DNA from 2 places in the Pseudomonas sp. Marseille-Q8238 genome. Region 2 is predicted to be linked to the other one. Evidence: predicted binding sites of a transcription regulator. Region 2 holds the regulator's gene; the other holds the start of a gene.
What was found. The regulator LexA, encoded in region 2, represses DNA repair genes until DNA is damaged. The targets are predictions, from matches to a motif close to CTGTNTNNNNANACAG.

Region 1: recN (DNA repair protein RecN) is a predicted target of LexA. The motif match lies at 13,822-13,837, and genes of this name have one in related genera.

What each region holds. Positions count from the first base shown of each region.
Region 1 covers NZ_CBCOPI010000001.1:3,968,120-3,984,261, forward strand. Annotated here, with positions in the region: gene folP (dihydropteroate synthase) at 1-615, opposite strand, end outside; gene ftsH (ATP-dependent zinc metalloprotease FtsH) at 626-2,533, opposite strand; gene yhbY (ribosome assembly RNA-binding protein YhbY) at 3,163-3,474, shown strand; gene ACWPW0_RS18450 (DUF4149 domain-containing protein) at 3,476-3,922, opposite strand; gene greA (transcription elongation factor GreA) at 3,894-4,370, opposite strand; gene carB (carbamoyl-phosphate synthase large subunit) at 4,367-7,588, opposite strand; gene carA (glutamine-hydrolyzing carbamoyl-phosphate synthase small subunit) at 7,625-8,761, opposite strand; gene dapB (4-hydroxy-tetrahydrodipicolinate reductase) at 8,946-9,749, opposite strand; gene dnaJ (molecular chaperone DnaJ) at 9,829-10,959, opposite strand; gene dnaK (molecular chaperone DnaK) at 11,128-13,047, opposite strand; gene grpE (nucleotide exchange factor GrpE) at 13,146-13,715, opposite strand; gene recN (DNA repair protein RecN) at 13,862-15,535, shown strand; gene fur (ferric iron uptake transcriptional regulator) at 15,597-16,004, opposite strand; gene ACWPW0_RS18500 (outer membrane protein assembly factor BamE) at 16,102-16,142, shown strand, end outside.
Region 2 covers NZ_CBCOPI010000001.1:3,320,417-3,336,558, forward strand. Annotated here, with positions in the region: gene mfd (transcription-repair coupling factor) at 1-2,180, shown strand, start outside; gene ACWPW0_RS15500 (CsiV family protein) at 2,193-2,717, shown strand; gene ACWPW0_RS15505 (HDOD domain-containing protein) at 2,942-3,787, opposite strand; gene ACWPW0_RS15510 (S-methyl-5'-thioinosine phosphorylase) at 3,892-4,629, opposite strand; gene nagZ (beta-N-acetylhexosaminidase) at 4,638-5,636, opposite strand; gene ACWPW0_RS15520 (L,D-transpeptidase family protein) at 5,658-6,182, opposite strand; gene ACWPW0_RS15525 (TetR family transcriptional regulator) at 6,227-6,925, opposite strand; gene lexA (transcriptional repressor LexA) at 7,154-7,765, shown strand; gene sulA (SOS-induced cell division inhibitor SulA) at 7,780-8,253, shown strand; gene ACWPW0_RS15540 (hypothetical protein) at 8,394-8,627, opposite strand; gene ACWPW0_RS15545 (DUF6586 family protein) at 8,700-9,218, opposite strand; gene topA (type I DNA topoisomerase) at 9,287-11,896, opposite strand; gene ACWPW0_RS15555 (DUF1653 domain-containing protein) at 12,000-12,236, opposite strand; gene fadA (acetyl-CoA C-acyltransferase FadA) at 12,327-13,502, opposite strand; gene fadB (fatty acid oxidation complex subunit alpha FadB) at 13,533-15,680, opposite strand; gene ACWPW0_RS15570 (hypothetical protein) at 16,043-16,142, opposite strand, start outside.

The DNA of each region.
Region 1 (16,142 bases), 650 kb from region 2:
CAAGTTGTGCCCAAGCAGCTTGGCAAACCCAAAGCCAGGATCGAGTATCACTCGCTCCTCAGGAATACCCGCGGCAACACAGGCGGCCATCCGCTCGACGAGAAAGTCGCCCACCTCCGCCACTACATCATCGTAGTGCGGATTCAACTGCATGGTTCCAGGCTCGCCCAACATATGCATCAGACAGACAGGCAGCCCTGCATCCGCAGCAGCCTCCAATGCCCCATCGCGTCGCAATGCCCGCACATCATTGATCAACCCCGCACCCAGTCTCGCACCTTCGCGCATGACCGCGGGCGTGGACGTATCCAGAGAAACGACGACATCCAACTCGGCAACAATCGCCTCAACGACAGGCGCCACGCGCTCCAATTCCTCCAACGGGGATACCGGACGCGCCCCTGGTCGGGTGGACTCACCACCGACATCCACCAAGGTAGCGCCAGCGGCCACCATATCGGCGGCATGACGCAACGCCGCATCACGTGCAGCGAAGCGGCCGCCATCGGAAAAAGAGTCAGGGGTTACATTCAGAATTCCCATCACATGAGGACGGGATAAATCGAGAACCCTGCTGCCGAAGGGCAGCAGGGTTGGGTACGGCACAGACGTCATGAAGAACCTATTAGTGCTCGCCTGCCGGCCCACCGATTGGCGTCTCAGGGCGATCGACCTGCTCTTTCGGCGCAGGCGGTGTACCGGAACCATCCTGCCAATCACGTGGCTCACGCGGCTCACGCCCAGCCATGATGTCGTCGATCTGCGCAGCATCGATGGTCTCGTACTTCATCAGGCAATCAGCCATGACGTCCAACTTGTCACGATTCTCCTCGAGCAAGCGCTTGGCCGTGCCATAGCAACCGTCGATGATGCTGCGCACCTCTTCATCGATGGCCTTGGCCGTCTCACCTGAAACATTGGTGTGCTGACTACCGGCACTGCGCCCCAGGAACACTTCACCCTCTTCCTCGGCGTACATCAGCGGCCCCAGGCGCTCGGAGAGCCCCCACTTGGTCACCATGTTCCGGGCGATCTGCGTGGCACGCATGATGTCGTTGGACGCGCCGGTCGTAACACCATCGAAGCCCAGCGTCATCTCCTCGGCGATACGACCACCAAACAGTGAGCAAATCTGACTGATCAGCGCACGCTTGCTCAGGCTGTAACGATCCTCCTCCGGAAGGAACATGGTCACACCCAGCGCCCGCCCGCGCGGAATGATCGACACCTTGTAGACCGGATCATGTTCAGGCACCAGACGCCCAACGATGGCGTGCCCCGCCTCGTGGTAAGCGGTATTGAGCTTCTCCTTCTCGGACATAACCATGGATTTGCGCTCGGCGCCCATCATGATCTTGTCCTTGGCAAGCTCGAACTCTTTCATCTCAACCAGACGCTTACTGGCACGCGCCGCGAACAACGAAGCCTCGTTAACCAGGTTGGCCAGGTCGGCACCGGAGAAACCCGGTGTACCGCGAGCAATCACAGCAGGCTCGACGTTATCGCCGATTGGCACCTTGCGCATGTGCACCTTGAGAATCTGCTCACGACCGCGAATGTCCGGCAAGCCGACCACCACCTGACGGTCGAAGCGACCCGGGCGCAGCAGCGCCGGGTCAAGCACGTCAGGGCGGTTGGTCGCGGCGATGACGATGATCCCATCGTTCATCTCGAAGCCGTCCATCTCCACCAGCAACTGGTTGAGGGTCTGCTCACGCTCGTCATGACCGCCACCGAGACCGGCGCCCCGATGGCGACCAACTGCATCGATCTCATCGATGAAGATGATGCATGGTGCGTGTTTCTTGGCCTGCTCAAACATGTCACGCACGCGACTGGCACCCACACCCACGAACATTTCGACGAAGTCGGAGCCGGAGATAGTGAAGAACGGCACCTTGGCTTCACCAGCGATGGCCTTGGCCAACAGCGTCTTGCCGGTACCGGGTGGACCGACCATCAATACGCCACGGGGAATGCGGCCACCGAGGCGCTGGAATTTGCCCGGATCGCGCAGGAACTCGACCAGCTCGCCCACTTCCTCCTTGGCCTCATCGCAACCTGCAACGTCAGCCAGCGTGGTCTTGACCTGATCCTCGGACAGCAGGCGCGCCTTGCTCTTGCCAAAGCTCATCGGCCCGCCTTTGCCGCCGGCACCGCCCTGCATCTGGCGCATGAAGAACATGAACACCGCGATGATCACCAGAATCGGGAAGCTGGCTACCAGCAACTGAGTCCAGATGCTCTGGCGCTCTGGTTGCTTGCCGACGATCTCGACATTGTTGTCCATCAGGTCCTTGATCAGGCCGCGGTCTTCGATGGCGGGGCGCACGGTTTCGAACGTAGTGCCGTCGGAGCTCTTGCCGCTGATGATGTAGCCATCCACGGTGACTTGCCTGACCTTGCCTTCCTGCACCTGCTGGATGAACTCGGAATAGTTCAGCTTGCCGGTCTCACTGGGGCTAGAAAAGTTGTTCATCACGGTGACCAGAACGGCCGCGATGATCAGCCACAGGATCAGGTTCTTTGCCATATCGTTCAATTAGCTACCCTCTGAAGCGAGCCCCGTCCTGAAACGCGCTTCGCAAAACGGCTGGAGAAATACCCGCTTAACTTACTACACAACCCTGCCCTAGGCAGGCGTCGTCTGTAACCCTTTATGAGCCTGTCACAGGCAAATCCGACCTGCGCAGACGCATACAGTTTCAGTTTAGGCCCCTTGCAAGCCCCATGCGAGCACGTACTGCTTGCAGGAGCAACCGCTCGACGAGAGGGGTCCGCACTTCCGCGCTCTTGCGAGCGCTTTACATAGAGGCCCGCAGGACTGAAATCCTTATTTCATCCATATGGGGGCCATATTGAAAATCACAAGGCCCATCGAATGTTATCGATGCGCCGAGAAGCGCTTGCTCCCCCCTAGTGAAACCATCCCAAATAGAAGCAACACCGGAAATGCCATCCAGCGCAATGATCGTGATTATCTGGGCGAGGCTGTACACGCTCGGGTACACTACGCCGCTTTTTACAGTCAGAAGCCCTCGGCAAACGAAGCCAGATCAGGCGGAAGGTTGAGGAAACTGCATGGTGCGGTGTTCCGCAGCCATCGAAACGCCAATCGGCGAGGCTTCATTTCCGGCAGTTTCCCAGTCGCAGGTTCAGATTATGGCGCTTACCAACGAGCAGAAGAAACACTTCAAATCCATCGGCCACCACCTCAAACCGGTCTTGATCGTGGCAGAGAACGGTTTGACCGAGGGCGTGCAGGCCGAACTGGACCGTGCGCTGAACGATCATGAACTGATCAAGGTGCAGTTCCGCATCACCGAGCGCGACGACCGTCGCGCCGTGATCGACGAACTGAGCAAGATTGGCCGCTGTGAAGTGGTGCAGATCATCGGCAAGATGGCACTGGTCTACCGCAAGAACCCCAAGCCGAACAAGAACCTGTCCAACGTTCACCGCTATCAGGGCTGATTCAGCCCTCTGCAATACGCTGCTGTCCAGGCAGCGGCTGGGCGATCAGCAACACCCCGGTAAACGCCAGTAACAGGTAGTTGAACAACAGCCAACGCACTGCGTTCGGCTGCCACTGGCGCACCACGAAGTACGCCAGCACCAGCACCAGCACTGCCAGTAGCAACTGGCAGCGCCTATCCTGCAGCAGGCCTCGCACACCTTGGGCGTGAGCCAGCACCATCAACTGCAGCACCGCACAGAACGCCGCAAAGGCGACCAGCAGCGGGCTCAGCGTCAGACTGACCTCTTCAATCAGCAGCGGCGCCAGACCAATCTGCCCCAACCCTGGCAACACAGCGAAGTACAGCACCCACAGGCCGCCGACCCAGAATGTCTGGGCCAGCTTCCAGCTGAGCAGCGCTGCGCCTGAAGGATGCTTAGAGATGGCGGACTTCGACAATCTCATACTCGACCAGACCACTCGGGGTTTTCACCACCACCACGTCGCCTTCTTCCTTGCCAACCAGGGCACGGGCGATAGGCGAACCCACCGAGATCTTGCTCAGCTTGATATCGGCCTCATCCTCACCAACGATCTGGTAAGTGACGCTTTCGTCCGTTTCGACGTTGGCGATCTCAACGGTGGTGCCAAAGATCACCTTGCCGGTATGGGCAATGGTCGTGACATCGATGACCACAGCGTTCTGCAGGCGGCCTTCGATGTCGCGGATACGCGCCTCGACCATACCCTGCTGCTCACGAGCAGCGTGGTATTCGGCGTTTTCCTTGAGGTCACCCAGCTCGCGCGCGGTGCCGATGTCCTGGCTGAGCTTGGGCCGCACGACCTTGGTCAGGTGCGCCAGCTCTTCTTCCAGGGCGCGAGCGCCCTGGACGGTCATGGGGTACTTGATCATGCCTTGATTCCTGCATGCAGATCCTGCAGCCGGCGCACGGCCTTTTCCGGACCGAATTTGAGCGCCTCGCAGATCGCCTGCCCCGCCGCGATGGTGGTGGTGCAGTAGATCTTGTGCTGCAGAGCGTTACGACGAATGGAATAGGAGTCAGCAATCGACTGACGCCCCTCGGTAGTGTTGATGATCAGGGTGACCTCGTCATTCTTGATCATGTCGACTACGTGCGGACGACCCTCGGTCACCTTGTTCACCCGACGAACCGGCAAGCCAGCAGCCTCGATCACACGCGCGGTACCGGCGGTGGCGACCACCTCGAAGCCCAGGGCGATCAGATCGCGAGCGACCTGCTCGACGAATGGCTTGTCATCCTCGCGCACACTGATGAACGCGCAACCGGAGTTTGGCAGGATCTCGCTGGCACCCAGCTGGGCCTTCGAGAAGGCCTCGCCGAAGGTATCACCCACACCCATGACTTCACCGGTGGACTTCATCTCTGGGCCGAGAATCGGGTCAACCCCTGGGAACTTGGCGAACGGGAACACCGCCTCCTTGACGCTGAAGTACGGCGGGATTATTTCCTTGCTGTAGCCAGCCTCGGCCAGCGATTTGCCAGCCATGACCCGGGCCGCGACCTTGGCCAGAGACTCGCCCACGCACTTGGACACGAACGGCACGGTACGCGACGCACGCGGGTTCACTTCGATGACGAAGATGTCCTCGCCCTGCACGGCCATCTGCACGTTCATCAGGCCGACCACCCCGAGCTCCAGGGCCATTTTCTTGACCTGTTCGCGGATCTCGTCCTGGATATGCGCCGGCAGCGAGTATGGCGGCAGCGAGCACGCCGAGTCACCCGAGTGCACGCCGGCCTGCTCGATGTGCTGCATGATCGCGCCAATTACCACGCTCTCGCCGTCGCAGACGGCATCGACATCGACTTCGATGGCGCAGTTGAGGAAGTGGTCCAGCAGCACCGGGCTGTCATTGGACACCTTCACCGCCTCGCGCATGTAGCGCTTGAGCTCTTCTTCCTGGTAGACGATTTCCATCGCCCGACCGCCCAACACGTAGGACGGACGCACCACCAACGGGTAGCCGATGGTCTTCGATGCGGCCAGGGCCTCATCTTCGCTGCGCGCGGTAGCGTTGGCCGGCTGACGCAGCCCCAGACGCTGCACCATCTGCTGGAAGCGCTCGCGGTCTTCGGCACGGTCGATGGCATCCGGGCTGGTGCCAATGATCGGCACGCCAGCCTCTTCCAGGGCGCGGCAGATCTTCAGCGGAGTCTGGCCGCCGTACTGCACGATCACGCCCTTGGGCTGCTCGACACGGACGATTTCCAGCACGTCTTCCAGGGTCACCGGCTCGAAATACAGGCGGTCGGAAGTGTCGTAGTCGGTGGAGACGGTTTCCGGGTTGCAGTTGACCATGATGGTCTCGTACCCGTCTTCACGCATGGCCAGCGCCGCGTGCACGCAGCAGTAGTCAAACTCAATGCCCTGACCGATGCGGTTCGGACCGCCGCCGAGGATCATGATCTTGTCGCGAGTCGACGGATTGGCCTCGCACTCTTCCTCGTAGGTCGAGTACATGTAGGCGGTATCGGTGGCGAATTCAGCGGCGCAGGTGTCGACGCGCTTGTACACCGGCAGCACCTTCAGCTTGTGGCGGTGGCTGCGCAGGTTCTTCTCGGTCACACCGAGCAGCCTGGCCAGGCGCGCATCGGAGAAACCCTTGCGCTTGAGCTTGAACATGGCGTCGCGGTCGATGCTGGACAGGCCGAGGGTCTTGACCCGCTCCTCGTCCTTGATCAGGTCCTCGATCTGCACCAGGAACCATTCGTCGATATTGGTCAGCTCGAAGATTTCCGCGACGGTCTTGCCTGCGCGGAAGGCATCGGCCACATACCAGATGCGGTCGGCGCTCGGCACGGTCAACTCGCGGCGCAGGGTGCTCTCGGCTTCCGGGTCGTTCAGATCGAGCTTCTCGTCGAAACCTGCAACGCCGACTTCCAGGCCGCGCAGGGCTTTCTGCAGGGACTCCTGGAAGGTACGACCAATGGCCATGACCTCACCCACAGACTTCATCTGGGTAGTCAGGCGGGCATCGGCTTTCGGGAATTTCTCGAAGGCAAAACGCGGGATCTTGGTAACAACGTAGTCGATGGCCGGCTCGAACGACGCCGGGGTACGACCACCGGTGATGTCGTTGGAGAGTTCGTCGAGGGTGTAGCCGACGGCCAGCTTGGCGGCGATCTTGGCGATCGGGAAACCAGTGGCCTTGGAAGCCAGCGCCGAGGAACGCGACACGCGCGGGTTCATCTCGATCACCACCATGCGCCCGGTGTTCGGGCAGATGCCGAACTGCACGTTGGAGCCGCCGGTTTCCACGCCAATTTCACGCAGCACCGCCAGGGAGGCGTTACGCAGGATCTGGTATTCCTTGTCGGTCAGGGTCTGGGCCGGGGCCACGGTGATTGAGTCACCGGTGTGCACGCCCATGGGGTCGAAGTTTTCGATGGCGCAGACGATGATGCAGTTGTCCTTCTTGTCGCGGACTACCTCCATCTCATATTCCTTCCAGCCGATCAGCGACTCGTCGATCAGCAGCTCGCTGGTCGGCGACAGATCCAGGCCTCGGGCGCAGATTTCTTCGAACTCTTCCCGGTTGTAGGCGATACCGCCACCGGTGCCGCCCATGGTGAAGGACGGACGGATGATGCAAGGAAAGCCGACCTTGTCGAGGACACCGTAGGCTTCCTCCATGTTGTGCGCGATGCCGGAAACCGGGCAGGCCAGGCCGATGTCTTTCATCGCCTTGTCGAAGCGCGAGCGGTCTTCGGCCTTGTCGATGGTATCGGCGTTGGCACCGATCATCTCGACGCCGAACTTTTCCAGCACGCCATGCTTTTCCAGGTCGAGGGCGCAGTTCAGCGCAGTCTGCCCGCCCATGGTCGGCAGCAGCGCATCAGGGCGCTCCTTCTCGATGATCTTGGCCACGGTGGCCCATTTGATCGGTTCGATGTAGGTCGCGTCGGCCATCGACGGGTCGGTCATGATGGTGGCCGGGTTGGAGTTCACCAGGATGACGCGGTAGCCCTCCTCCTTCAGCGCCTTGCACGCTTGCGCGCCGGAGTAGTCGAATTCGCAGGCCTGGCCGATGACAATGGGGCCGGCGCCGAGGATCAGGATACTTTTGATGTCTGTACGTTTTGGCATTTTCTCTCTCTCGAATCCGTAGGTCAGTCGGCGGGCTTAGCGGCGCTTGGCCATGGCTTCGATAAAACGGTCGAACAGTGGCGCGACGTCGTGCGGGCCGGGGCTCGCCTCCGGGTGACCCTGGAAGCTGAAGGCCGCCTTGTCGGTGCGCTCGATACCCTGCAGGGAACCGTCGAACAGTGACTTGTGGGTCGCACGCAGGTTGGCCGGCAGGCTCGCCTCGTCCACGGCAAAACCGTGGTTCTGGCTGGTGATCATCACCACACCGCTGTCGAGATCCTGAACCGGGTGGTTGGCGCCGTGATGGCCATGGCCCATTTTCAGGGTCTTGGCACCGGAAGCGAGGGCCAGCAACTGATGGCCGAGGCAGATGCCGAAGATCGGCAGCTCGGTTTCCAGCAGGTCCTTGATCGCCTGGATCGCGTAATCGCACGGCTCGGGGTCGCCAGGGCCGTTGGACAGGAACACACCATCCGGGTTGAGCGCCAGCACCTCGCTGGCCGGTGTCTGCGCCGGCACCACGGTCAGCCGACAGCCGCGCGCGACCAGCATGCGCAGGATGTTCAGCTTGACGCCGTAGTCATAGGCCACCACGTGGTAGGGCAACTCGCTGGCGGCGATCTCCGGATGGCTGTCCGTCTTCAGTTCCCAGACACTGGAGCGCCACTCGTAACGCTCGGCCGCGGATACGACCTTGGCCAGGTCCATGCCCTTGAGGCCAGGGAAGCTGCGCGCCAGCTCCAGAGCTTTTTCCTCGGTAGCGTCGTCGCCCACCAGGATGCAGCCATTCTGCGAGCCTTTCTCACGCAGGATGCGGGTCAGACGGCGGGTGTCGAGGCCCGCGATGGCGACAGTACCGTTTTCCTTCAGGTACTCGTCCAGCGGCTGTTTGTTGCGCCAGTTGCTGGAAGTCAGTGGCAGGTCGCGAATGATCAGGCCGGCAGCCCAGACACGATTCGACTCGGCGTCCTCGGGCGTGGTACCGGTGTTGCCGATATGCGGATAAGTCAGGGTGACGAGCTGCTGGGCATAGGAAGGATCGGTGAGGATTTCCTGATAGCCGGTCATGGCCGTATTGAACACGACCTCACCAATTGTATGGCCGTCGGCCCCGATGGCGTCACCGCGGAAAATGCTGCCGTCGGCAAGGGCGAGTATGGCTGGCTTAGTCAAGAAGACCTCCCTTAGATCTGAAACTTGCTCAAACGCAGGTTGTAAAAAAGCGGGATGACGTATGACCGTCACCCCGCTTTTTTATCTGAATCATTCTGCGCTACTTTTAGTGGACACACTAAAGCAGGAAGCTTACAGGAAAAGCCATTTTTGGTCCACAGCCAAGGTGGACCATTCAGGCATTTCAGTTAAGCCCCAACACATCCTGCATGTCATACAGCCCTGCGGGCTGCTGACCCAACCACATGGCTGCACGCACCGCCCCCTTGGCGAAGGTCATGCGGCTGGATGCCTTGTGAGTGATCTCCACACGCTCGCCATCCGCGGCGAACAGCACAGTGTGATCACCAACCACGTCGCCAGCACGCACAGTGGCAAAACCAATGGTCTCGCGCTCACGAGCACCGGTCTGGCCCTCACGCCCATAAACGGCAACCTTCTGCAGGTCGCGCCCCAAGGCATTGGCCACCACCTCACCCATGCGCAGCGCCGTCCCGGATGGCGCGTCGACCTTGTGCCGGTGGTGCGCCTCGATGATTTCGATATCGACCTCGTCGCCCAGCACGCGCGCGGCGGTATCGAGCAATTTCAGGCACAGGTTCACGCCCACGCTGTAGTTGGCCGCAAAGACGATCGGAATGTCCTTGGCCGCATCCGCCAGGCGCTGCTTCTCCTCAGCGGAAAAGCCGGTGGTGCCGATGATCATGGCCTTGCCCGCCTTACGACAGACATCCAGGTTCTTCAGCGTGACCGAGGGGTGGGTGAAGTCGATCAGCACATCGAATTCGTCGACCACCTTGCTCAGGTCATCCGACAAGGTGATACCGATACGCCCCAGCGCCGCCAGCTCGCCGGCATCGGCGCCAATCAGGCTGCTATCCGGACGATCGATCGCCGCCGTCAGGCCGGCACCCTCGGTCTGACTGACCGCCTCGATCAGGATCTTCCCCATGCGCCCGGCGGCGCCCATCACTGCAATACGTCGCATCACGTCAGCTCCAAGCTACGAGCCGCAGACGACAAACCACGCTCAATAACGCCTCATGGCTGGCCGCCTGCAGTTTCATTCAAATATCACCGAAGAAGCGCTTCACGCCATCGAACCAGCCGCTGGCCTTGGGCGAGTGAGAGCTGTCGCCCTCCAGCGACTTGCGGAACTCGTCTAGCAGCTCGCGCTGGCGCTTGTTCAGGTTGACCGGCGTTTCCACCGCCACCCGACACATCAGATCGCCCGCACCACCGCCACGCACCGGCGCCACACCCTTCCCACGCAAGCGGAACAGCTTACCGGTCTGAGTGCCTTCCGGAATCTTCAACTTGACCCGACCATCCAGCGTTGGCACTTCGAGCTCACCACCCAGCGCCGCGTCGGCAAAGCTGATGGGCACCTCGCAGTACAGGTGCTTGCCATCGCGCTGGAAGATCGCGTGCTCACGCACGTTGACCACCACATAGAGATCACCAGCCGGACCACCCAGACTGCCGGCCTCACCCTCGCCGGTCAGACGAATACGGTCGCCACTGTCGACACCAGCCGGCACCTTGACCGACAAGGTCTTGCTTTCTTCCACACGGCCCTGGCCATGGCACGAGCCACAGGGGTCGGTGATCATCTTGCCGCTGCCATGGCAGCGCGGGCAGGTCTGCTGCACGGAGAAGAAGCCCTGCTGCATGCGCACCTGGCCGATGCCGCCGCAGGTGGTACAGGTCACTGGACTAGTGCCCTTCTTGGCGCCAGTACCATCGCAAGGCTTGCAGTTGACCAGGGTCGGCACGCGGATGGTCACGGTGGTCCCGCGCACAGCCTCTTCCAGATCCAGTTCGAGGGTGTAGCGCAGATCACTGCCGCGCTGGGCGCCGCCACGACCACCACCGCGGCCGCCACCAAAGAAGTCACTGAACACGTCGCCGAAAATATCGGAGAAGTTGGCACCACCGGCCCCAAAGCCACCGGCACCGCCGCCCATCTGCGGATCGACCCCGGCATGACCGTACTGGTCATAGGCCGAGCGCTTGCTCGCATCGGACAGCACTTCATAGGCCTCATTAGCCTCCTTGAAGCGCTCTTCAGCTGTCTTGTCGTCCGGATTGCGGTCCGGGTGATACTTCATCGCCAGCCGGCGATAGGCTTTCTTCAGCTCGGCTTCACTGGAGCCACGCTCCACGCCGAGCACTTCGTAATAGTCACGTTTGGCCATATGCCTTCAACACCTCTGAATTCGTCTCCCCCAGACACGCCAACGCGGGGGCAAGCCCCCGCGTGACGGATCATGCCCGCCACAGCCAAGCTGCAACGGGCCAGAGCGGAAGGCAGCGACCGCGCCTGGCGGCCTGCTGCACACCCCACGTCTCCGCGGGGCTGGGACTTACTTGTTGTCCTTGACCTCTTCGAACTCGGCGTCGACCACGTCGTCACCGGCGTCCTGCGGCGCCTCTTCGGCACCTGCACCTGCAGCACCCGACTGCGGCTGCTCGGCGTACAGCTTCTGCGCCAGCGGTGCGGTCACTTCGGACAGGGCTGTCATCTTGGCCTCGATAGCAGCCTTGTCATCACCCTTGACCGCTGCCTCCAGCTCGCCCAGCGCTTTCTCGATGGCGGCTTTCTCTTCAGCAGTTGCCTTGTCGCCCGCCTCAGTGACCATCTTGCGAGTGGCATGCACCAGACCATCGCCCTGGTTACGCGCGGTCGCCAGCTCTTCGAACTTGCGGTCTTCCTCGGCATTGGCCTCGGCGTCACGCACCATCTGCTGGATTTCATCCTCGGACAGGCCGGAGTTGGCCTTGATCACGATGGACTGGCTCTTGCCAGTGGCCTTGTCCTTGGCGGACACGTGCAGGATACCGTTGGCGTCGATGTCGAACGTAACCTCGATCTGCGGCACGCCACGCGGAGCCGGCGGAATCTCGGCCAGGTCGAACTTGCCCAGCGACTTGTTCTGCGCGGCTTGCTTACGCTCACCCTGCAGCACGTGGATGGTCACCGCGCCCTGGTTGTCATCGGCAGTGGAGAACACCTGCGACTTCTTGGTCGGGATGGTGGTGTTCTTCTCGATCAGCGCCGTCATCACGCCGCCCATGGTTTCGATACCCAGGGTCAGCGGGCTGACGTCGAGCAGCAGTACGTCCTTCACATCACCAGCCAGCACCGCACCTTGAATGGCCGCACCCATGGCGACGGCTTCGTCCGGGTTGACGTCCTTGCGTGCTTCCTTGCCGAAGAAGTCGGTAACTGCCTTCTGTACCAGCGGCATACGGGTCTGACCACCGACCAGGATCACATCGTTGATCGCGCCAACGTCGATACCGGCATCTTTCAGCGCGATACGGCATGGCTCGATGGTGCGCTGCACCAGATCCTCAACCAGCGATTCCAACTTGGCACGGGAGATCTTCACGTTCAGGTGCTTCGGACCGGTAGCGTCTGCCGTGATGTACGGCAGGTTGACGTCGGTCTGGGTGCTGGAGGACAGCTCAATCTTGGCTTTCTCGGCCGACTCTTTCAGGCGCTGCATGGCCAGCGGATCACCTTTCAGGTTGATGCCGCTTTCCTTCTTGAATTCGTCGACGAGGTAGTCGATCAGACGGATGTCGAAGTCCTCACCACCGAGGAAGGTGTCACCGTTGGTGGCCAACACTTCGAACTGGTGCTCGCCGTCGACCTCTGCGATCTCGATGACCGACACGTCGAAGGTACCACCCCCCAGGTCATAGACGATCACGGTGTGGTCGCCCTTGGCCTTGTCCATGCCGTAGGCCAGTGCAGCGGCAGTCGGCTCGTTGATGATGCGTTTGACGTCCAGACCGGCAATGCGGCCGGCGTCTTTGGTGGCCTGGCGCTGGCTGTCGTTGAAGTAAGCCGGTACGGTGATGACCGCCTCGGTCACCGCTTCGCCGAGGTAGTCTTCGGCGGTCTTCTTCATCTTCTTGAGGATTTCCGCACTGATTTGCGGCGGTGCCATTTTCTGGCCATTGACCTCAACCCAGGCGTCACCGTTGTCGGCCTTGGCGATTTTGTACGGCACCATCTGAATGTCTTTCTGCACGACTTCTTCGTCGAAGCGGCGACCAATCAGGCGCTTAACCGCGTACAGCGTGTTGTGCGGGTTGGTCACAGCCTGGCGCTTGGCCGACTGACCAACAAGGATCTCTCCATCGTTGGCGTAGGCGATGATCGAAGGCGTGGTACGCGCGCCTTCGGCGTTCTCGATGACTTTGACGCTACCGTTTTCCAGGATGGAGACGCAGGAGTTGGTGGTCCCCAGGTCGATACCGATGATTTTGCCCATTTTCACTCTCTCCAAAACTTGGTTATGGCGTGCCCCGATGTCTTGGGTCACGCAGCTTGATTCGCTTGACTAAATAGATGGGGGCCAGTCGGCCGATTTCAAGCCTGCTCGTCGATCGTGGGCGGCGCAGCGGCCGGCGCCTTGCTCACCACGACCATCGCCGGACGCAACAGGCGTCCACTGAGCAGATAGCCCTTCTGGAACACCTTGAGCACACTGTTCGGCTCGACATGCGTGCTTTCTTCCATTGCCATCGCCTGATGGTGCTCCGGATTGAACGGCGCCCCATGCGGATCGATTTCTTCAACCTGATAACGCTTGAGGGTGTCGAGGAACAGCTTCAGCGTCAGCTCCAGGCCTTCGCGCACGGCCTTGATCGACTCATCGTTGGGGTTCGACAGCTCCAGACCACGCTCCAGACTGTCGACTACCGGCAGCAAGTCATTGACGAAGCGTTCGAGGGCAAACTTGTGTGCCTTCTCTACATCCTGCTCGGCGCGACGGCGCACGTTCTGCAGGTCAGCGGCGACGCGCAGCGATTGATCCTGCGCCGCAGCCAGTTGCTCTTCGAGCGCCAACACACGTGCCGCCAGGTCTTCGCCCGCGCCGCTTTCTGTTGCCGGATTATCTTGAGGGGTCTGCGTATCGAGGGGCTGTTCGTCGGTCATTGGGTCCTCCTGTGTAGACATCAACGGGTCATGGCCCGCGCTTATGCCGCCTATATGGGGCCCAAACACAAGGTTTCAAGGGTTATTGTCAGCACAAAGAAAAACACTGTATAAATAGCCAGCCTTAATTTTCGGGAGCGCTCCCCATGCTGGTGCACCTGTCGGTTCACAATTACGCCATCGTCGAACATCTGGATCTGGAGCTGCAGCGCGGCATGTCGGCCATTACCGGCGAAACCGGTGCCGGCAAATCGATCATGCTCGACGCCCTCGGCCTGGCCCTGGGTGATCGCGCCGACAGTGGCGTGGTACGCCCCGGCGCGGACAAAGCCGACATTCTCGCCAGCTTCGATCTCGACGACATTCCCGAAGCCCGCGCCTGGCTGGCCGAACGCGACCTGGACCATGATGGCCCGTGCATCCTGCGTCGCGTCATTACCAGCGAAGGCCGCTCACGCGGCTATATCAACGGCAGCCCTTGCCCACTCGGCGACCTCAAGGCCGTAGGCGAACTGCTGATCGACATTCATAGCCAGCATGAACACCAATCCCTGCTGAAGCCGGACACCCACCGTCGCCTGCTCGACGAATACGCCGGTAGCCAGGAACTCGCCCGGCAAGTGCAGCTGGCCGCACAGCGCTGGCGCCAGACCCGTCAGGAACTGCAACGCCTGACCTCCACCAGTGACGAGCAACGCGCCCGCCACCAACTCCTCAGCTACCAGTTGGAGGAATTGGATAATCTCGCGCTCGGCGACAACGAACTGGAACAACTGGAGCACGAGCACAAGACCCTCAGCAATGCCGAACAACTGCTCGGCACCTGCCGCCAGGTCCTGGAGCTTTGCAGCGAAAGCGACGCAGGCAATGTGCTGTCCGCCCTGACCAACAGTCTCAACCGCCTGGCCAGTTTCAGCAGCCAGCCAGGCGCGCTTGGTGAAGCCGCCAATCTGCTGGCCAGCGCCCAGATCCAGGTAGAAGAGGCCGTGGGCGAACTCAATCGCTTCATCGACCATTTCGACGCCGACCCGCAGCGCCAGCAACTGCTCGAGGAGCGCCTAGACAGCATCTACACCCTGGCCCGCAAGCACCGCATCCAGCCCGCCGAACTGGCCGAACTGCAGCACCGCCTGATGGAGGAACTGGAAAGCCTGAATGCAGACGACCAGGCCAGCGAGCGCCTCGCGGAAGAACTGGCGGCCTACGAGCGCCATTATCAGGAGAAAGCCAGCGAGCTGAGCCAACTGCGCAAGACTGCTGCTGAACGCCTGGCCACTGCCGCGCAACAGGAAATACAGACCCTGGGCATGCCAGGTGGGCGTTTCAGCATCCAGCTCCAACCAGGTGATAACGCAGAACCCCACCCCCACGGCCTGGAGCACGTGGAGTTCCTGGTCAGCGCCAACCCTGGTCTTCCCCTCAAGGCATTGGCCAAAGTGGCGTCGGGCGGCGAGCTGTCCCGTATCAGCCTGGCCATTCAGGTCATCACGGCCCAGACCTCACGCGTACCGACCCTGGTATTCGACGAAGTGGATGTCGGTATCGGCGGTCCCACCGCCGAGGTCGTTGGTCAACTGCTGCGCCGCCTCGGCGAGCGCGGCCAGGTCCTGACCGTGACCCATCTGCCGCAAGTCGCGGCACAAGGTCATCACCACCTGTTTGTGCACAAGGCCCGTGACAGCCAGGAAACCCGCACCGCGGTCAGCAGCCTGGAGCCTGCGCAGCGCATCGAAGAAGTCGCACGCATGCTCGGCGGGGTCGATCTGACCGAAGAGTCCCTGCAGCACGCGCGCAAGATGCTGGACAGCGCCCAGGCCTGAACACCTGACAGCAACAAAAACGGCGACCCAAGGTCGCCGTTTTTTTGCGTAGCCGTACGAATTACTTCTTGCGTACGTACAGCACCAGATTGTGATCGACCAACTCGAAGCCGTGCTTCTTGACGATCTCTTTCTGCAGTTTCTCGATTTCCTGGTCGAAGAATTCGATGACCTCGCCCGTATCGACGCAGACCATATGATCGTGGTGACCACCGTCGGCCAACTCGAACACCGCGTGGCCGCCATCGAAGTTATGACGCTCCACCAGGCCGGCAGCCTCGAATTGAGTCAGAACCCGGTACACGGTGGCCAGGCCCACATCTTCGCCCGCCTCCATCAGTGCCTTGTAGACATCCTCAGCACTCATGTGACGCTGGCCTGAAGACGCCGAGTCAAGCATCTGCAGGATCTTGACCCGAGGCAGGGTGACTTTCAAACCAACTTTGCGCAGCTCGCTATTTTCAACCATGGTCAGCTTTCTCGAGGTTGCTGCTTCGCAGCTTCCGTTAATGCGGGTATGATCGGTGATTACTTTGCCCAGCCAAGATAGTGGAAGTCACCCACCGATGCAAAACACCAAGCTCTTGCTGTCCAGTCTCACGCTCGT
Region 2 (16,142 bases):
AAGAGCGCATGGGCATCACCATCGCTCCGCTCGACGAAGGCCTGCTGCTCGACGAACTGGCCCTGGTCGCCGAGAGCCCGTTGTTCGGCCAGCGCGTGATGCAACGCCGTCGCCGCGAGAAATCGCGCGATGGCGGCGACAACGTGATCAAGAACCTCACCGAGCTGCGCGAAGGCTCACCGGTGGTGCATATCGACCACGGCGTCGGCCGCTACCTGGGCCTGATTACCCTGGAGATCGAAGGCCAGGCCGCAGAATTCCTCGCCCTGATGTACGCCGAGGAAGCCAAGCTCTACGTGCCGGTTGCCAACCTGCACCTGATCGCCCGCTACACCGGCAGTGATGATGCCCTGGCGCCGCTGCACCGGCTTGGCTCGGAAACCTGGCAGAAAGCCAAGCGCAAAGCGGCCGAGCAGGTCCGCGACGTCGCCGCCGAGCTGCTCGACATCTACGCCCGCCGCGCTGCCCGCGAAGGCTATGCGTTCAAGGACCCACTGGCCGACTACGCGACCTTCAGCGCCGGCTTCCCGTTCGAGGAAACACCGGACCAGCAGACCGCCATCGAAGCGGTGCGCGAAGACATGCTCGCAGCCAAGCCGATGGACCGCCTGATCTGCGGCGACGTCGGTTTCGGCAAGACCGAGGTGGCTATGCGTGCCGCCTTCATCGCCGTACACAGCGGTCGCCAGGTTGCCGTACTGGTGCCCACCACCCTGCTCGCCCAGCAGCACTACAACAGCTTCCGCGACCGTTTCGCCGACTGGCCGGTAACGGTCGAGGTGATGAGCCGCTTCAAATCCGCCAAGGAAGTGGATGAAGCCGTGCACAAACTGGCCGAAGGCAAGATCGATATCGTCATCGGCACCCACAAGCTGCTGCAGGAAGACGTGAAGTTTCCCAACCTGGGTCTGGCGATCATCGATGAAGAGCACCGTTTCGGCGTGCGCCAGAAGGAACAGCTCAAAGCCCTGCGCAGTGAGGTGGACATCCTCACCCTGACCGCCACGCCGATTCCGCGCACCCTGAACATGGCCGTGGCCGGCATGCGCGATCTGTCCATCATCGCCACACCGCCAGCACGGCGCCTGTCGGTGCGCACCTTCGTCATGGAACAGAACAACCCGACGATCAAGGAGGCGCTGCTGCGTGAGCTGCTGCGCGGTGGCCAGGTGTATTACCTGCACAACGACGTGAAGACCATCGAGAAGTGCGCCGCCGACCTCGCCGAACTGGTCCCCGAGGCACGCATCGGCATCGGCCATGGGCAGATGCGCGAACGCGACCTCGAACAGGTGATGAGCGACTTCTACCACAAGCGCTTCAACGTGCTGATCGCCTCGACCATCATCGAGACCGGCATCGACGTGCCCAGCGCCAACACCATCATCATCGAGCGCGCCGACAAGTTCGGCCTGGCCCAGCTGCACCAGTTGCGCGGCCGTGTTGGTCGCAGCCACCACCAGGCCTATGCCTACCTGCTGACTCCACCGCGCAAGCAGATGACCGACGATGCGCAGAAACGCCTGGAAGCCATCGCCAACGCCCAGGACCTCGGCGCCGGCTTCGTCCTGGCCACCCACGATCTGGAAATCCGCGGCGCCGGCGAGTTGCTTGGCGACGGCCAGAGCGGGCAGATCCAGGCGGTCGGCTTCACGCTTTACATGGAAATGCTCGAGCGCGCGGTCAAGGCCATCCGCAAGGGCGAGCAACCGAACCTCGAACAGCCGCTAGGCGGCGGCCCGGAAATCAATCTGCGCGTACCGGCGCTGATCCCCGACGACTACCTGCCCGATGTACATGCGCGGCTGATCCTGTACAAACGCATCGCCAATGCCGCCGACGAAGATGGCCTGAAAGAACTGCAGGTGGAAATGATCGACCGCTTCGGCCTGCTGCCAGAGCCAACCAAGAACCTGGTGCGCATCACCCTGCTCAAGCTGCAGGCCGAGAAACTGGGAATCAAGAAGATCGACGCTGGCCCCCAAGGTGGCCGTATCGAATTCGCCGCCGATACCAGTGTCGACCCGATGGTGCTGATCAAGCTGATCCAGAGCCAGCCCAAGCGCTACAAGTTCGAAGGTGCCACGATGTTCAAGTTCCAGGTGCCCATGGAGCGCCCGGAAGAACGTTTCAATACGCTCGAGGCCCTGCTCGAACGTCTACAACCGCAATCCGCTTAAAGGACTGATGCCATGCGTGCGTTCCGCCATTTCACCCTGCTGCTCTGCCTGCTGGCGCCATCGGCCTTCGCCGATGCGCTGTACCAGATCGAAGTCATCGTGTTCCGCCAGGCAGGTGAGCCGGTCGTGGCCAGCCAGCCCTCACCGGACGACTGGGCAACAGGCGCACAGCCCATCAGCGGCAATGAGCGCAGCGTGACCCTGAGCGACGTGGCCGCCAAGCTCAACCCCGGCAGTGGTTATCAAGTGTTGCTGCACAAGGCCTGGGAGCAGTCCGTATCACCAGCCCCCGAGAAATTCGCCTTCGAGACCGGTAACGAGCAATTCGGCCATTTCCCCGTGGAAGGGATCATTGCCCTCAGCCAGCCCGAGCGCCTGGTCGATATCGATGCCGATATCTGGGTCAATACATTCGATGGCAACGGCCTGCTGAGCGGCAGCGAGCGCATCAAGCAACGCACCCGCCTGAAGAATGGCGAACTGACCTACCTGGACCACGGCAGCCTGGGAATGCTGGTCAAGGTCACGCTGCTGTAACCACGACCCGCCCTGAGAACCGATCCGCTGCGCGTCGGCCAAACTGCGTTGAAGACGACTTCGGCAAGCCGCTTGCGGCTAACGCACTTCAGTGCGCCCCAAAGGGGTGAGCGAAGCGAGCCATGCTCATTTGCAGCGCCTAAGCGACGCTTCCTCAGCCGTTTTCGCGGGGGCGCCTAGCCCTTGTTTGGCTATAGCTCGTAAGACCGAAACAGGTTCTGAGTTCAGCGCAAGGCGCTGGCAACTGTCTGGATGGCGTCTTCGTTCTCGGTAATCAACTGCAGAAACCCCAGGTCATCGAGCTGATTGAACGGAGCTGGCAGCTTCTGATAGGCCGCCAGCGTCGGCAGCGGTGGCAACCCGGCATTGGGGTCTCGCTCGATGATGGCGTGATAGAGCGCCAGGTTGACCAGATCGACCGGCTGCAGACGGGGCTCGTGAACACTGAACCAATCCCCGGCCTGACGGATGATCTGGATGTATTCATCCTCCACCGCCCACTTCTTCAACAGAATCACGCCCAGGGATTTGCTGAACTCACGGCATAGCAAATAGTACTCGTCGGCACTCGGTGGCTGCGTGTCATTCCTGAACGCCGACAGCAGCACCAGGCTGCCAACCTCACTGAGCAAACTGGCCAGCAAGGCATGCTCGGGTGCGACCTTGCCGATCTGGCGTGCCATCACCGAGCAGGTACTGGCCTTGATCACCAGGCGCTCCCAGACCTCCAGGAACAGGCGCTTGTAGGCAGGGCTGTAGAGCGTGAACAAGCTCTTCAGGCTATGGGCCATGGTGATGTTGCCAACCTGTTTCATCCCCAGCACCTGAATCACATCGCGCAGCCCCTGCGCCTGCCGCGACTGACGATAAAGCGGACTGCTCGAATGCTTGACCAGCAAGGCACTGAGCGCCGGATCACGACCGATCAACCGCTCAAGCTGGGCGGTGGTGGTCGTACTGGAATGCAGCGCGCTGCGAATCTGCAGGGTAAGGTTTGGCAGGCTCGGCAGGCTTTCTTCGCCTTGCATGAGCTGTGTGACCAGGTCACGGTAGATTGAGTACGAACTCATCCTTGTACACTTTCCCTGCAAAAAGCATTGCCGATACGGACAACACGTCAACGCCGCTGAAGCGGGATATTCAAGATCCCGAATAGCTGTCTCGAACTATAGCCTCACGCCACGAGCACGTGCGCCAGAACCTGCTTGACCTTGTCGATACCACCCGCCAGTGCCTCTTCGATCTCGGCCATGGTGATGATGCCGCTGGACTTGCCAGCCGCGGGATTGACCACCAATGCCAGGCAGGCATAAGGCAGATCCAACTCCCGTGCAAGGGCGGCCTCGGGCATGCCGGTCATCCCGACGATATCGCAACCGTCACGCTCCATGCGGGCGATCTCGGCCACGCTTTCCAGGCGTGGCCCCTGAGTCGCGCCATACACACCATGACTGCTGTGCGGATAGCCCAACACCTGCAGCGCCGCATTCAACTTGCCGCGCAGCGCTTCATCATAGGGGTAGCTGAAGTCGACATGGGTCACATGCTCGATGTCACCGGCGAAATAGGTATGCTCACGGCCCCAGGTGTAATCGATGATCTGATGGGCGACACACAACTGACCCGTGCCCATGGCGGCATGGATACCGCCCACTGCGTTGATCGCGATAATTGCCCCCGCCCCCGCCTGCTTGAGCGCCCACAGGTTCGCCCGGTAGTTGACCTGATGTGGTGCAATGCGATGCGGATGACCATGGCGAGCCAGGAACAGTACGTCGCGCCCGGCATACTCGCCGCTCAGCACAGGCGCAGAGGGTGCGCCATAGGGCGTATCGAACAGGCGCTCTTCCTTCAGGGTCAAGCCTTCCAACTGGGTAAGACCCGTGCCGCCGATGATGGCGTGAACAGCCATGCTCACTCCTAGTCGATCAACTGTGCGGCACGCAAAGCGCCCACGGCAGCCAGCCAGCGTGGCTGCTGACGATAGTCGGTGGTGGCAAAGCCCTGGCCGCGCATGCGTGCCAGGCCTGCAGGTGGTTGAACCTTGAGTCGCTGCGCAGCGCTCAACGCCAGCTCGGCGGCAGCACGATCATTGCAGACCAGCCCCATGTCACAGCCTGCACTCAAGGCCGCCTCGATGCGACTGGCCGCATCACCGACGACATGCGCACCGGCCATGGACAGGTCATCACTGAAGATGACGCCCTGGAAGCCCAGCTCGCCGCGCAGGATGTCCTGCAACCAGCGCCGCGAAAAACCGGCTGGTTGAGCGTCCACGCGCGGATAAATCACATGGGCCGGCATGATCGCTGCCAGTTGTCCGCTCAGGCGCTGGAACGGAACCAGATCGTGGCGACGAATATCCTCCAGCTCGCGCTCATCCAGCGGAATGGCCACATGCGAGTCGGCCTCGGCCCAGCCGTGTCCGGGAAAGTGCTTGCCCGTTGCCGCCATCCCCGCCGCCTGCATGCCACGGATGAACGCACCGGCCAATGCCGTCGCGCGCTCACCGCTATCGGCAAAGCTGCGGCTACCGACCACCGCACTGCGCTGATGGTCCAGATCCAGTACCGGGGCAAAACTCAAATCCAGGCCTACCGCCAGGACCTCTGTCGCCATCAGCCAGCCGCATTGCTCGGCAAGGTATTCAGCGTTCTCGTTATCAGCCAGGGCACGCATGGCCGGCAACCGGACAAAACCCTGGCGCAGCCGCTGCACACGTCCGCCTTCCTGGTCCACCGCCAGTAGCAGATCCGGGCGAATGGCGCGGATAGCAGCGCTCAGTTCGCGCACCTGCCGGGGATCTTCGATATTGCGTGCGAACAGAATCAGCCCACCCACTTCTGGCTGGCGCAGGATCTGGCGATCCTCGGCCGTCAGCCAGGTACCGTGGATGTCCAGCATCAGGGAACCAGTCAAGGGAGTCGTCAAAAGTATTCCTTAAGCGAGATCGGCAGTCGCCCACTCAGGGCAAGGTGCCTCGCCAATGAAAACCGCGCAGTGCACAGGCACGCGAGGGAAAAGGTCCAGCAAGTCCGTATTGCGCAGCCGCACGCAGCCATGGGACAGCGGCACACTCATAGGCTCTATATCAGGCGTGCCATGCAGGTAGATGTATCGGCGAAAGGTATCGACATCACCCAGACGGTTGATGCCTGGCTCGCAGCCACTTAGCCAGAGGATGCGGGTCAGGATCCAGTCCCGGCCGGGAAATTGATTGGCCAGCTCAGCCGACCAGACCTCACCCGTCCAGCGCCGACCTCGCAGCACAGCGCCCTCAGGCAGACCCTCGCCGATTTTTGCCCGAACCAGATGACGGCCGCGAGGCGTGCAATTCGAACCGCTGCGCTCCCCTGCTCCATTGAGAGCAGTGGAAACCGGCAGGCGCAACAACAGCTGCCCATCGGCAAAGCCGTATAGGCACTGATCAGCGATGGATATGTGCAATAGATCGAGCGGGCGCATAGATCGCTAGCTTAGCCGATCCAGACGCCCCGGCACAGTCAGGATCAGGCTTTGGCGACTGTCGACTTGGCGCGTGGAAGCAGCTGGGCAGTAGCCAGTGCCTCTTCGCTGACGCCTGTTTCCGCTCGCATCGCTGCCGCCAGGAAAGGCACCATCAGGCGCATGACTTGCTCAATGGAGGTATCGACACCGAAGTCGGTCTCGGCAATCGCGCGCAAGGCCTTGATGCCCGACATGCTGAACGAAGCAGCACCCAGCATGAAGTGCACACGCCAGAACAGCTCGAGCGGAGGAATACGCGGCGCCGCCTCATGCAGAAGCAGCAGATAGCGACGGAACACCTTGCCGTACATATCTTCCAGGTAGCGACGCAAGTGTCCCTGGCTCTGACTGAAAGCCAGTCCAAGCAAACGCATGAAAATCGACAGGTCATTGCCACTGCGCGGCTTCACCGCCAGCGCCTGCTCGACCAGCATCTCGAGAAGCTCTTCGAGACTGGCCTTCTCCGGCTTGGTTTGGCGACGATCCAGCTCACGCTCGAGGCTGACACAGAAAGGCCCGAGGAAACGCGAGAAAACCGCCTGAATCAGCGCCTTCTTCGAGCCGAAGTGATAGTTAACGGCAGCCAGATTGACACCAGCCTTGCTGGTAATCAGGCGCAAGGAAGTCTCGGCGAAGCCTTTTTCCGCGAACAACTGCTCTGCAGCGTCCAATATGCGCTCAACAGTTTCTGACTGAGCCATAAGATTCTCACCTGACAAACACTTGTTTGAAACATACGTTTCAGGCGACTGTCCTGTCAAGTATTCCCAGCCCAATCGTGGCCGGGCGGTCATAGATTAAACCATAGCGCCACAGACACCACTAAAGCTGCTGCTTGGCTGCGGCAAAGCAGGTACAGAAAGAATTGTTGCCATCGCACTTTCACTGTATATAATCACAGCAACTGTATAAACAGACAGACCACCAGCATGATCAAACTAACGCCCCGCCAAGCTGAAATTCTTGCCTTCATCAAACGCTGCCTGGAAGACAACGGCTACCCTCCAACGCGAGCAGAAATTGCTCAGGAGCTGGGCTTCAAGTCACCCAATGCTGCCGAGGAACATCTCAAGGCCCTGGCACGCAAAGGGGCGATTGAAATGACCCCTGGCGCCTCGCGCGGCATTCGCATCCCAGGCTATGAGCCTGAAGCGGCGGAAGAGGAAGGCCTTCCTATCATCGGTCGCGTTGCTGCCGGCGCGCCCATTCTCGCCCAGCAGCATGTCGAGGAGTCCTGCCAGATCAACCCGGGATTCTTTCAGCCTCGCGCCGACTACCTCCTCCGCGTACGCGGCATGAGCATGAAAGATATCGGCATCTTCGATGGCGATCTGCTTGCCGTGCATACCACGCGCGAGGCGCGCAATGGCCAGATCGTCGTGGCACGCATCGATGACGAGGTTACGGTCAAACGCTTTCAACGCACCGGCAATAAAGTGCTTCTGATTGCAGAAAACCCGGAATTCGCACCGATTGAAGTGAATCTGGAAGAACAGGATTTGATCATTGAAGGTTTGAGTGTCGGCGTCATTCGCCGCTAACCGAGGAGAGCTTCATGCAGTTCCCGCAGTCGCTGAACCACTCGCAACTTCCGCTGTTTGAAGCTTTCCTGGGCCAGGGCTTGAGCCCACTACTGATTGATGAAATCGAATTGCCGGCCTGGGCCGAAGAGCCCGAATCCTTCAGCGAGTTGAGCCTCAGCGGCTCGATCAGCCACTGTCGCCAGTTGCTAGGCCCTGTTATGCGCGAGCTGAGCCAGAATCAGAATGCCCGCTGGCTGACGCTGATTGCCCCGCCTGCCAGCATTACCAATGCCTGGCTGCGTAGCGCCGGACTCAACCTCGATCGACTGCTCGTTCTGCAACCCAAATCAGAACAAAGTGCCATGGAACTGGCTTGCGAAGCACTGCGCCTGGGCCGCAGCCACACCGTCGTCAGCTGGCTTGAGCTTCAGGCTGGAGAACGAGCAACCCTGAGCAGCGCCGCCCGGCTCGGTAGCGCGCAAAGCCTGAACATTCGCATGAGTTGAGAGGCCTGAGCAGAACAGCCCAGGCCATGTGCAGGAAAGAACCAGGTAGAGAAGGAAGATCATCCTGCGAGTACTGAAGGTAGTTCAGTATCGCGATCTATTCGAATGATGACGAGCCGAAAGCCAATTAGCGCAACAGCTCAGTGAAGAACCCGCGGGTGGTCATCATGCTCCACCTCGCCCTCAGCCAATCGCCCAGCCATCTGGACACCGACGTTGAGCATGGCTTTCGCCACTTCGACATGATGCCCCTGCAGAAATGCCTTGGCGTCGGCGGAGAAATCCAGAGTCACCAACGTTTCCTCATCCTCAGCACGACGCAATGCAATGCGCCCGTCAGGAAGCTCGACAATTTCCAGGAAGGATGTAGGCATTCAGGTTCTCCAATCAGGCGGCTAGTGTAACAGTCAGATCAGGGCAGCCGCTGCCCATCCATCCTTCCAAACTCAGCACTCGCTGAGCGATTCGCGAAAGCGCAAGGCCAACAGCTTGAGCTGCTGACGCCAACCTTCCATCGTTTCTTGCGTCAATACAGGCGGCTCGTCAGAAACACTGACGGTTTGAATAAGCGGCAACGTAGGATCGACCTTCGCCGCTTTCGGAGCCGCAGGAGGGGCAGATAATGCCTCGTAAGCACTAAGCAATTGCGCCAGCCAGGTTTCCGGCTGCTGCGCCATCTCGACCAGCTCGGCAAACTCCGGGCTTGGCGCTGCCTTCAGGACCGCCTGATTGAGCAGTAGTTCGACCCGCGACGCATTGGCCTCGGCCAGACGATAATAACCTGCGACTTCATGGCACAGCCCGAGCAATGCGCCATACAGGTGAAACAAGGCCGCTTCACGCTCCGCCTGAACCTTGCCCGGCCCGCCTAGCGCCTGCCCCTCTTCTGCCTTGCGCAGGCTATCCAGGGCCAGACCTGCAAAATAGATCTTCTGGTTAGTTCGGGTATACAGCTCGTGCGCCATCGCGGCACCCTCGATCATTGCTGGCGATTTCGCCCTGCTCGACTGCAATCCGAACAGGGCTCACTCCATCAGCCTTTGGTTTCAACCTTCCATTTACCGCCGGAGAAGAATGCACGCCAGCCAGTGGGCTTACCGTCCACCTCACTCTGCACGTACTGCTCCTTGGTCTTGCGGCTGTAGCGGATAACCGCCGGACGGCCTTCTGGATCCTTCTTCGGAGCATCCAGCAGGAAGTGGTACTTCGGATCGATTTCATCCTTGTGCGGAATCAGCTCGAGCACCAGCGGTGCACGAGTTTCGCGGTTTTTCGGGAACTGGCTGGCCGCCAGGAACAGGCCCGATGCGCCATCACGCAGCACATAGGTATCGTTGACCTTCTCGCACTTCAGTTCCGGCATCTGCACCGCGTCCATTTTCGGCGGAGCAGCCTCACCACTGCGCAGCAGCTTGCGGGTGTTCTTGCAGCTGCTATTGGTGCAACCGAAGAACTTGCCGAAACGCCCCGTCTTGAGTTGCATCTCACTGCCGCACTTGTCGCATTCCAGGCTCGGACCTTCGTACCCCTTGATGCGGTACTGGCCCTGCTCGATCTCATATCCCGTGCAGTCAGGGTTGTTGCCACAAATGTGCAACTTGCGTGTTTCATCCAGCAGGTACGCATCCATCGCCGTGGAACAGATCGGGCAACGGTGCTTATTGAGCAGAACGCGCGACTCCGACTCGCCCTCGTCATCAGCGGCAATTTCATCACCAGGGATGAGATTGATAGTGGCCTTGCAGCGCTCTTTCGGCGGCAGTGCATAGCCAGAGCAGCCGAGGAATACACCGGTGGATGCGGTACGAATCATCATCGGTCGGCCACAGTCGCGGCAGGCGATATCGGTCAGGGTCGGCTGATTGGCACGCATGCCACTGTCGGCGACCTCCGCCACTTCGAGCTTCTTCTTGAAGTCGCCGTAGAACTCGTCGAGCAAATGCTTCCAATCGCGCTCACCCTGTGCGACATCATCCAGATGCTCTTCCATACCGGCAGTAAAGCCGTAGTCCATCAGGTTGGAAAAACTCTCGCTGAGACGCTCGGTGACGATGTCGCCCATTTTCTCGGCATAGAAACGACGGTTCTGTACCGTGACGTAGCCGCGCTCCTGGATGGTCGAAATGATCGCTGCATAGGTCGACGGGCGACCGATACCGCGCTTTTCCAGCTCTTTGACCAGGCTGGCCTCGGAGAAACGAGCCGGTGGCTTGGTGAAGTGCTGACTCGGGTCGAGCTTGATCAGCTTCAGCGCATCGCCTTCGCTCATGTCCGGAAGAACGTCGTCCTCACCCGGCTTGCTCTGCTGCGGCTGCGCCTTGGTATAACCGTCGAACTTGAGGATGCGGCCCTTGGCACGCAGCTCGAAAGCACCCGCTGCAACGGTGACACTGGTCGACAGGTATTCGGCTGGTGGCATCTGGCATGCCACGAACTGACGCCAGATCAATTCGTACAAGCGCTCGGCGTCACGCTCCATGCCGGAGATCTGTGTCGGGCGCAGATTGACGTCGGACGGACGAATCGCCTCGTGCGCCTCCTGGGCGCCCTCCTTGCTCGAATAGACGTTGGCCTTGGCCGGTAGATACTTCTTGCCGTACTCGCTCTCGATGAAGCCCCGCACCATCTCCACAGCATCAGCCGAGAGGTTGGTCGAGTCCGTACGCATATAGGTGATGTAGCCAGCCTCGTAGAGACGCTGAGCCATCATCATGGTTTTCTTCACGCCGAAGCCGAGGCGGTTGCTCGCGGCCTGCTGCAGGGTCGAGGTAATGTACGGCGCCGACGGTTTGCTGCTGGTCGGGCGGTCCTCCCGCTTGGCAATGCTGTAGGCAGAAGCCTTGAGCTTCTCCAGCGCCGCCATGGTCTGGGCTTCGTTGACCGGCTTGAACGCCTCGCCATTCTCGCGAACCACCTCAAAGCGCACGTTGGCGTTCTTGGCAGTGCCGAGGTCTGCGTGCAGCTCCCAGTATTCTTCCGGTACGAAAGCACGGATTTCCTTCTCGCGCTCAACCACCAGCTTGACCGCTACTGACTGCACCCGACCGGCGGACAGGCCACGGGCGATCTTCTGCCAGAGCAGTGGCGAGACCATGTAGCCGACCACGCGATCGAGGAAGCGACGCGCCTGTTGCGCGTTGACCCGGTTGATATCCAGATCACCAGGCTTGGAGAAGGCCTCCTGAATGGCCTTCTTGGTAATTTCGTTGAACACCACGCGCTTGTAGCGGCTGTCGTCTCCGCCAATGGCCTCGCGCAGGTGCCAGGCAATGGCCTCCCCTTCACGGTCCAAGTCGGTTGCGAGGTAGATGGTGTCGGCATCTTTGGCCAAGCGGCGCAGCTCTTCGATCACCTTCTCCTTGCCGGGAAGGATCTCGTACTTGGCCTTCCACCCGTGCTCAGGGTCGACGCCCATGCGGGCGACCAACTGACGCTTGGCCTTTTCCTTGGGCGACAGCGCAGGCGCTTCGGCCGCAGCGGCCTTGCCGCGCTTGACCGGCTCCTTGGCAGCACTGGCGGAACCGCTGGTAGGCAGGTCACGGATATGGCCGATGCTCGACTTCACCACGTACTGGTTGCCCAGGTACTTGTTGATGGTCTTGGCCTTGGCCGGGGATTCCACGATGACCAGCGATTTGCCCATGGATTGGAAAATTCCTGAATTCGAGAGAGTAAAAGCGGGAGGAGCCACTAAAGGCACCGCTATATATAGTGGCGATCAAGGCAAGGTCAAGCTCGGGACTTGCTCAATCCTTGCCGAATGACGCAGATTCAGCCTCGATCAAGGCAAAGCGCGGCACGCTTTCACCGTTCACTTCGACAGTACTGCAGAACATCTCCAGCGGTCGTACCCACATGCCGAAATCGCCGTATAGCGCCTGATAGACCACAACCTGTTCCTCTGTCTCCGAATGGCGAGCGACAGTAAATACACGGTAGTGCGGCCCCTTGTAATGACGATAGAGACCCGGCTGCAACAGCATTGGTTCGACTCCTGATTAATTCTGCACAAAAACAAAAACCGGGGCACGAGGCCCCGGTCTTTCCATCCTGGAACGCTTAGACGGGATCGCCTAGATGCGCTCGAAGACGGTGGATATGCCTTGGCCGAGGCCAATGCACATGGTGGACACGCCGAGGGTGCCGCCATTTTGCTTCATCACGTTCAACAGGGTGCCGGAAATACGCGCACCGGAACAGCCGAACGGGTGGCCCAGCGCAATCGCGCCGCCGTGCAGGTTAACCTTCTGCTCCATTTTGTCGAGGAGTTTCAGGTCTTTCAGCACTGGCAGAGCTTGCGCGGCGAAGGCCTCGTTGAGCTCGACGAAGTCGATGTCGTCCATGGTCAGGCCAGCACGCTTCAGTGCTTTCTGAGTGGACGGCACCGGGCCGTAACCCATGATCGCCGGATCGACACCGTGCACGGCCATCGCACGAACCACGGCCAGCGGCTGGATGCCGAGGTCCTGGGCACGCTGGGCGGACATGACGATCATGCAGGAAGCACCGTCAGTGATCTGCGAGGACGTACCTGCAGTCACGGTGCCGCCTTTCGGGTTGAACGCCGGTTTCAGGGCAGCCAGGCTTTCAAGGGTGGTTTCCGGACGAATGGTTTCGTCGTAGTCGAATACCTTCAGGAAGCCGTTCTCGTCGTAGCCTTGCATCGGGATGATTTCATCCTTGAACTTGCCTTCGACGGTAGCCTTGTGCGCCAGACGGTGAGAACGCTCACCGAAAGCGTCCTGCTGCTCGCGGCTGATGCCGTGCATCTTGCCGAGCATTTCAGCGGTCAGACCCATCATGCCCGACGCCTTGGCGGCGTACAGCGACAGGTGCGGGTTCGGATCCACGCCGTGCATCATGCTGACGTGGCCCATGTGCTCCACACCGCCAACCACGAACACGTCGCCGTTGCCAGTCTGGATTGCCTGCACGGCAGTGTGCAGGGCACTCATGGAAGAACCACACAGGCGGCTGACGGTCTGCGCAGCGCTGGTGTGCGGGATCTGGGTCATCAGCGACGCCATGCGCGCAATGTTCCACCCTTGCTCCAGGGTCTGGTTTACGCAGCCCCAGATCACGTCCTCTACTTCAGCCGGGTCCAGCTTGCTGTTGCGCGCCAGGACACCACTGATCAGGTGTGCCGACATAGTCTCGGCACGGGTGTTGCGGTGCATGCCACCTTTGGAACGACCCATCGGGGTACGACCGAAGTCGACAATGACTGCGTCTCTCGGATTCAGGCTCATATCTCTACTCTCGCTCTGATCGTTGCGCGATTAACCGAAGAACTTCTGGCCGTTTTTGGCCATTTCGCGAAGTTTGGCGGTCGGGTGGTACAGCGCGCCCAGTTCGGCGTATTTGTCCGCCAGGGCAACGAATTCGGCCACACCGATGGAGTCGATGTAACGCAGTGCACCACCACGGAAGGGCGGGAAGCCGATGCCGTAGATCAGGCCCATGTCGGCCTCAGCTGCGGTTTCGACAATGCCGTCTTCCAAGCAACGAACGGTTTCCAGGCACAGCGGGATCATCATGAAGTTGATGATGTCCTCGTCCGTCACTTCGCGCTGCTCGACCACGATGGCCTTGAGCAGTTCGTAGGATTGCGGATCGGAGACTTTCTTCGGCTTGCCGCGCTTGTCGGTCTCGTACGAATAGAAACCCTTGCCATTCTTCTGACCCAGGCGATTGGCGTCGTACATCACGTCAACGGCAGTCTTGCCTTCAACGGCCATACGATCCGGGAAGCCTTCGGCCATGACGTCGCGACCGTGGTGACCGGTGTCGATGCCGACCACATCGGACAGGTACGCCGGGCCCATCGGCCAGCCGAACTTCTCCATCACCTTGTCGATGCGCACGAAGTCGACACCGAAGCCCAGCAGCTTGGAGAAGCCACCGAAGTACGGGAACAGTACACGGTTGACCAGGAAGCCCGGGCAGTCGTTGACCACGATCGGGCTCTTGCCCATCTTCTTGGCGTAGGCAACGGTAGTGGCCACGGCCACTTCGCTGGACTTCTCGCCACGGATGACTTCGACCAACGGCATCATGTGCACCGGGTTGAAGAAGTGCATACCGACGAAGTTTTCCGGACGCTTGAGGGCCTTGGCCAGCAAGTTGATGGAAATGGTCGAGGTGTTGGAAGCCAGGATAGCGTCTTCTCGTACCACGCCTTCGACTTCGGCCAGAACGATCTGCTTGACCTTCGGGTTCTCGACGACGGCTTCGACGACGATGTCGACGTTACCGAAATCACCGTAGGACATGGTCGGACGAATGGCGTTGAGGGCTTCAGCCATCTTCGCCGGGGTCATGCGACCTTTCTCGACGCGCTTGCCGAGCAGCTTGGCCGCTTCGTTCAAGCCCATCTGGATACCCTCTTCACGGATATCCTTCATCAGGATCGGCGTGCCTTTGGAGGCCGACTGATAAGCGATACCGCCACCCATGATGCCAGCGCCGAGTACGGCAGCCAGTTTCACGTCGCGCGCGATTTCGTCGTATTGCTTGGCTTTTTTCTTCAGTTCCTGGTCATTCAGGAACAGACCGATCAGGCTTTCGGCAACCGAAGTCTTGGCCAGTTTGACGAAGCCGGCGGCTTCGACTTCCAGGGCTTTCTCGCGACCGAAGTTGGCGGCCTTCTGGATGCTCTTGATTGCTTCGACCGGGGCCGGGTAGTTCGGGCCAGCCTGGCCAGCGACGAAACCTTTGGCGGTTTCGAAGGCCATCATCTGCTCGATGGCATTGAGCTTGATCTTTTCCAGCTTGGGCTGACGCTTGGCCTTGAAGTCCAGCTCGCCGGAGATGGCGCGCTTGACCAGATCCAGAGCAGCTTCCTGCAGCTTGGCCGGAGCGACGACAGCGTCGACAGCGCCTACTTTCAGGGCATCGGACGCCTTGGCTTCCTTGCTCGAAGCGATCCACTCGATAGCATTGTCGGTACCGATCACGCGCGGCAGGCGCACGGTGCCGCCGAAGCCTGGGTAGATGCCCAGTTTGACTTCAGGCAGGCCGACCTTGGCGGTTTCGCTCATGACGCGATAATCACCAGCCAGGCACATTTCGAAACCGCCGCCCAGGGCGATGCCATTGATGGCAACTACGGTCGGAACGTTGAGGTCTTCGAAGTCGCTGAAGATCTTGTTGGCTTCGAGGTTGCCGGCTACCAGCTCTTCATCGGGCAACTTGAAGTTGTCGACGAACTCGGTGATGTCGGCGCCGACGATGAAGACGTCCTTGCCGCTGGTAACGATTACGCCCTTGATCGAACCGTCTGCCTTGATGGCATCCACGGACTGACGCAGTTCGCTCAGTGTGAGACGGTTGAATTTGTTGACGGACTCACCCTTGAGGTCGAAATTCAATTCGACGATGCCACCCTCAAGAGCCTTAACCGTGATGGCTTTACCTTCGTAAATCATCAACTGATCTCCACGGTATGGAAGCTGAACAGTACACATCGGAGCCAACCAGGGACCCGCTCGCGACACAGCCGTCGAGCATAGCCCCAATCGGCCTGGCACACCCGCCGACGCGATATTCGGGCTGTATTGATGCCGTCTACAAGACAAACACTCAATTCATACGCCCGTTTGATTTGGGTGCGCACACATTCTGCGAAAAGCAGACAGTTGTCAATTGTCGACGCGCTTCACACTGTATCGAGCAGCGGCAGGTATAGCGGTACATGCCCTGGAGCCCGCGTCACATAGGCTATCGCGGTCGAGAAAGGCTACCCATGACGACTATTCGCCGCATGAATTAATAATGAACGGGAGGAAACTCAGGCGAGCTCAGCAAGAAAAGTGGCCACTTTCTGCAAATCGTGTTCGTCGCCACGCTCCCCCCAGTACACGGCGATCATCTGCCGACCGGCTTCCGCC